Regions from separate parts of the Parabacteroides sp. CAG:2 genome, predicted to be linked through region 2. Evidence: riboswitches for the same ligand, from Rfam matches in the RefSeq annotation. Region 2 holds a riboswitch; the other holds the start of a gene.
The links. Region 2 has a riboswitch for cobalamin ahead of QVP94_RS10025 (TonB-dependent receptor plug domain-containing protein). Riboswitches for the same ligand answer to the same signal wherever they lie in the genome.
Positions count from the first base shown of each region.

Region 1: another riboswitch for cobalamin. It lies ahead of QVP94_RS00030 (TonB-dependent receptor); the one in region 2 lies ahead of QVP94_RS10025 (TonB-dependent receptor plug domain-containing protein).

Region 1 covers NZ_FR885248.1:7,097-10,314, forward strand. The annotation lists gene QVP94_RS00030 (TonB-dependent receptor) at 1-1,850, opposite strand, end outside; cobalamin riboswitch at 1,904-2,111, opposite strand; gene nrdG (anaerobic ribonucleoside-triphosphate reductase activating protein) at 2,152-2,652, opposite strand; gene QVP94_RS00040 (anaerobic ribonucleoside triphosphate reductase) at 2,672-3,218, opposite strand, start outside.
Region 2 covers NZ_FR885297.1:111,010-114,227, forward strand. The annotation lists gene QVP94_RS10025 (TonB-dependent receptor plug domain-containing protein) at 1-1,942, opposite strand, end outside; cobalamin riboswitch at 1,981-2,185, opposite strand; gene QVP94_RS10030 (putative transporter) at 2,295-3,218, opposite strand, start outside.

The DNA of each region.
Region 1 (3,218 bases), on a different contig from region 2:
GGTTGCGTATAATTGTATTTGATATTTTCCTGCTGGTTATACCGCTCTCCCACATAGATGAAACTGTAGTTGAGGTTCCATCCCTTGAAGGACGCTTGCGCGATGGCGGAACCGCTGTGCCAAGGGATATAAGGGATTTGATCTCCGTAATAGGTATCCGAGGGATCCGTGAAGTCTTGGGCCTTTTGATAGGTGTATTGTATTCGTAGCGTGACGAATAAATCTTTTACCGGATTGACGGTCGTTTCCGTGCTGACATCTATGCCTTTGATTTCTACCTTACCTAAATTCAACATAGTCCAACGGAATTGCTGGCCTTTGGGATAAGCGATGATCTTGTCTTTCACCTTGTTGAAATAACCATCCGCCTGTATCTTGAAGCGATAGAAAAGATGGTTCTCCCATGTTTTCGTGTAAGCGAAGCCGGCATCATATTGGGTTACATATTCTGGGTTTAATTTGGAGTTTCCCATATCGGCGTAATATAAATCGTTGAAGGTAGGCATACGGAAGATTCGTTTATAGAAAGCGCGTACATTAAAGTCTTGTTTCTCGAACGGCTTGTAGGAGGCGAATACGGCGGGTGTAAGGATTTGCCGGGCTTCCGGTGTGGGGCCTTCTTTTACACGGTCGTTGATAAAGGTCGCCAGTCCGCTGGCCTGTAATTTTACTTTCCCTAACCGGAGCGCCGTGGCGACCGAAAGGAGGTTGGTGAAGCGTTCCGGGTAAACGAATCCGTACATATCGGCGTTCATCTTGTTCCATTGCAAGTCGTAAGAGGCGGATACATCCCAGTTTGAGAGGATGGAATAGACATTCGCGGAGGATAGGTAAATCTCTCGTTGCTTATACAGGTTATCTACATGAATCAGCTTGTCGTCGTTATTCACATAATGCGTACGGTAGAATGCATATTTCGCGTTCACCTGTGTCTTGAATTTGCTATTGATTTCTTTGATATAGGAGCCTTGCATGAAAGAGTTCGTATCCCATACCCGTTCACCACGTCTCCATACGTTGTTTACGATGGCTCCCGGGATTCCTCGTTCGGAATTGTAGTTGTAGAACTTAAGATTCCAAGTACCGTCGCTCATCTTGCCATAAAGTCCGGCCTCTAGGCGGGTGGCGTTGATATCCCCGTTTTCCCGGACGGCGGTCGTATCGTAAGCGATCTCTCCGGCAGGGTTGATACGGCGGTAACGGAATTTGTATTTACCGCTTCCGCTTAACCATTCGGCGCTGAAAGAGGTGGCTACGTTTTCAGATATCTTATATTCGAACAGCGCCGAGGGGTTGATAACGTCGAAAGAACCGACTTTCATCGTGGCACGGATATTCGTTGTTTTTCCATCTTCGAAACGAGGACGACGAGAACGCAGATAAAGCGTACCGGCCGCGCCGAAATCTTTCGCGGATTGGAAGATATCGCTCTTCTGGCCATTGTATAAAGAAATCTCCTCGATATTGTCCAAAGAATACATCCCGAGGTCTACTTGTCCGTTTTGTGCGTTGCTTAATTCGATGCCGTCGTAGAAAACACCCATGTGGTTCGTTCCCATACTTCGGATATTTACGGTCTTGATACCTCCTACGCCCCCATAGTCTTTCAATTGGACACCCGAGAAGTAGCGTAAAGCATCTGCTACCGTGTGACTGTTCAAATTTTGTAATTCTTTCCCCGATAGTTTTTGGGAAGGAATTACCTCTTTAAAGCTGAAACTCCGGGCCGTGACCGTAACTTCGTCCAAGTGCTGGATAGAGTCGAGTTTGCTTTGTCCATGGGACATACCTATCGCCAGCATCGATAATACGCAAGCAAGGTATCCCTTTCTAGCAAAGGATAACACCATTATTTAAAACCTGTTTAGAAAATGATTCGTACCAAGCCGCTCTGTCCTCGCGAGCGACTTCTCCCTAACTGGCAGGTCTTCTGACTGACTCCCATCCCGAAAGCCTTCCCGGCTATATTCTTATATACCAGTGGCGAAAGTGTTTCCGGAATGTTTGAAATAGAGCTTCACAGCAACGGGACTGTTCAGGAATTACACCTGATTCCCTTTTAATCCGTAACCCCGGTTGGGCGAAACGGAACCAATTCGGGACAAAGGTATGAAATCTTGTTAATATCCGGGCTATAATTGGAGAATTTCCTTAAATGAAAGGGTTGTACTTGTATTTCACGACTTCCTTTTTATTTAAAGACGCTTGTACGTCGATCAGCCGTTGGTTGCTGCTTCCCCGGAATAAAAGGCTCTCATCCCGAAGGGTTTGTTTGTAGCGGCCATCTACCAATACGTCGATATAGGACAACAAGGCGGCTTGTGCCGGATTCTTTATCAGGTCCTCGAATTTATATCCTGTGTAGCACCAGATCGTCTTTTGGCTTTTTTCCTTGATCGCTTTGGCTACCTCGGTGAAACCTTCCGGCTGGAACATAGGGTCTCCGCCGCTGAAGGTGACGTTGGCGAATTCGTCGGCCAATACTTTTTCCACGATCTCTTCCGCTTTTACTTTCTTCCCTTTATTGATATCCCATGATTCGGGGTTGTGGCAACCCGGGCATTTGTTCGGGCAACCCGCCGCATAGATGGCGGTCCGGAATCCCGGACCGTCTACGGTGGTATCTTCGATGATATCTATGATAGACAACATGGTAATTGAAAATTGAAAATTAGTTGTGGGTGACACGGTCGTTTAGCTCGGATAGCTTGGCGTTGTTCCAACGGTCGGTGGTTCCTACCAGATAGCCGGTGATGCGTTGAAGTTTGTCCAAGTGTTTGCTGCCGCATTTCGGGCAGGCTTCCAGATTAGGGGTGGAGTTCTCGTAGCCACAATCCAGACAACGGTTACGGTTATGGTTTACGGAACCGTATCCGATATTGTATTTATCCATCATGTCCACGACACGCATGATCGCTTCGGGGTTATGGGTAGCGTCGCCATCCATCTCTACGTAGAAGATATGGCCGCCACGAGTCAAATCATGATAAGGAGCTTCTACTTCTGCTTTATGACGGGCACTGCACTTATAATATACCGGAACGTGATTAGAGTTCGTATAATAATCCCGATCCGTGATGCCCGGAAGCGATCCGAACTTCTTACGATCTTTTCCCGTGAACTTGCCGGACAAGCCTTCAGCCGGAGTTGCCAGTACGCTATAATTGTGTTGGTATTGCTCCGAGAATTGGTTGGCACGATCCCGGATATACGTAACG
Region 2 (3,218 bases):
CATCATAATTCACGTTCGCAAGATTTAACAATTCACCTTGCAAACGCAAACCGAAATATCGAAAACGAAAATCTCGATTTATAGAAATACTCTGTTCTATATAAGAATCAATCCTGTTCCGATCTATATTTTGCGGCAATGCATAACGATCACCAACCGCAGTCAGTATATAAGAGACATTTACCCATGGATTTTCCAAGGTTACGGAAACCGTGCCAGAATGACGAGGTGTATAAGGAATCTGATCCTTATAATTCTTAGCTTCCGGATCTGTCACATCAACCGCGTATTGAAAAGAATAAGTGGAAGCCAAAAGCAAGCTCATTCGTAAGGGCAATCGGAATTGTGTAGATAAATTTACATCTACCCCTTTAATATCCACTTCGCCCATATTCATCATCTTCCAAACATACATGGTAGGTAAAGCCACGATCTTATCTTTCACCGTATTATAATATCCATCCGCCGAAATACTGAAATGCCGCAGCCAATCCCCACAGGAAGAACTCCATGTTACCCCTACATTATATTGGGAAGTTTCTTCCGGTTTCAAATTTGTATTTCCCATACGGAGGTAATACAAGTCCGTAAATGTAGGAACCCGGAATATATCTTTGTAAGAGGCACGTATCCGCAAAGTACTTTCCGAGAATGGCCGCCAAGACAAACTTACAGCCGGGGATAAACGCCTCTTATCATCCGGTTTTTCCCCTTGCTCCACTTTATCAGTGATATATGTTCCCAATAAACTAGCGGTAGCCGTGAATCGACTGTTCTTATATTGCACCGCTAGTACTGATTGAGAGGCCATTCGCTTTGGATTAGGGCCGTTCACAAAATTATTGTCCAGCATAGAGCGAGTTAAATCCGTAGTCAACGTCGCCGATACATACTTTATAGGAGTATACAGCAAACCTACAGAGCCATAATACTCATTCTGTGTATTCAAATCGACTTGTTCGCCCGCAGCATATTTATCATTTATATCTAAATAACGAGTAAAAGCATAATTATACTTAGCCATGGCCCGTAGCGTAAATTTCTCATTAAGAACATTCTTATACCCCGATTGCACGAAAAAGTTATTATCCCATAATCGTTCAGAAGTGTTCTTGTTATATAAATTAACAGAACCGGGAAGCCCCCGCTCCGAATCAAAATAGTACGCCTTAAAGGAAAGTTCGCCTCCCCTTCCAAAATCGCCGAATAGATTACCTTCCAAATGGTAAGCATGGATATCGCTATTTCTACGCTTCTCTCTCGTCTCCAATTCCCCATTAATCAATGTATAGGGATATTGCCCATCCGCACGCACGAAATCACCATGTAAGGATGCGCTCCAACGCTTTCCTAATTTTTGATCATAATGCAGCACGGGATTAAAAAGCCCGAAGGAACCTCCCTTAACCTTAAGATAAGTATGAAACGATTTGTCTTTAAACGTGGGCTTTCCGGTTTGTATATTCAAGGCTCCTGCCGAGGCATACACCCTTGCCGTTTGGAAGATGTCATCCGATTGTCCGATCGATAAGGAAACCATCTCCACGTTATCCAACGAGAAACGGCTGATATCGACTTGCCCGCTTTGCGCATCCGTAATCGTCACCCCATCGTAACTGACGGCGGTATGCTTCGCTCCCAAGCTACGTACCGAGACCGTTTTCAATCCTCCGATCCCCCCATAATCCTGTACTGTAACTCCCGAGAAGCGTTTCACGGCCTCGGATAGGTCTTGTACTCCCAAGCGATCGATTCCCGCCCGGTCCATAATTTGCAAAGGCGTACCTTCACGGGTGACCGACGGACGTACCTTCTCCACTACTTCCACCCCGGAAAGCTCGTGATAGGCCGTCGTATCGATCTGTTGACCGAAAGCGACACCCAAAGAAAATAACCATACGCTAAAAACGCACAGACATCTTATAAGATATAAATCTCGCATAATAATTCTTAGGTTTACCAACGTCTTCACCCGAAACGTCGCATAACAAAATCATGGCAGGTTTTCTGGCTCGTCCACCCTCTGTCGGCTACCTTCCCGCCTATCCGATAGGCAGTGGCAACAAGATTTGCCGGGGCTCCAAGGACTTACAGCTACGGGTACAGCTCCGGACTCGCACCGGATTCCCTTTTACTGATTATTATCGGAATCGATAACATCTACACCTTGATTGGCCGCAAAGATACATGTTTACTTTTTGATTAGCAACAAAAAAGCCCCCCGGCGAATCACTTCGGCGGAAGGCTAGGGAGTTTACACTTTTCTAAACATTACTAACAACAAAATATTTATTCTATGTATAAAAGAATAATATCATTAACTGTGCGGTCAACACACGCAAAAACATGGTCAATGGATAAACCGTCGCATATCCAACCGCCGGCGCATCATTTCCTGCCGCCATATTGGAATAGGCTAACGCAGGAGGATCGGTCGTACTTCCCGCAATCAATCCCATCAACGTAAAATAATTCAGTTTATAAAAATACCTTCCCACACAACCGATAATCAGTAGAGGCAATAACGTTATTATAAAACCATAACCGATCCAAGCTACACCACCCTTATTGACTATCGTATCGACAAAACCTTCACCCGCACTCAATCCCACGCAGGCGAGAAACAACGTGATTCCTAATTCCCTCAATAGTAAATTAGAACTTTGCGTGGTATAAGTAACCAATTTATAACGATAACCGAACCGGCTTATCAATATCGCAACGATCAACGGACCTCCCGCTAATCCTAATTTCACCGGTTGAGGAATACCCGGAAAACTAATAGGAAGACTTCCCACGATAATACCCAAAACTATACCAACAAAAATAGTCACCAAATTAGGTTCATTCAAGCGTTTCATTGAATTACCCAGCGTCTCGGCAACTTTCTCCACCGCCAATTCACTACCGACCACTGTCACCCGGTCGCCTATTTGCAAGACCAGATTAGGAGTAGCTACCAACTCCAGCCCCGCACGATTGATCCGAGTCACGTTAATTCCATGTAAACGGCGTAACTGCAAAGCCCCTAATTGCTTACCGTTGATTTCAGACCGGGTAACCAAAATACGCCGGCTGATAAACTGGCTTTCCGCCGGAATCCATTGCTTACGATCCATCTGTATTTCTTGACCGATAAAAGTCTTTATCGCCTCCACGTCATGCTCTGCGGTAATAACAAAAATCTTATCATCCCCATTCAATACCGTGTTCCCCGC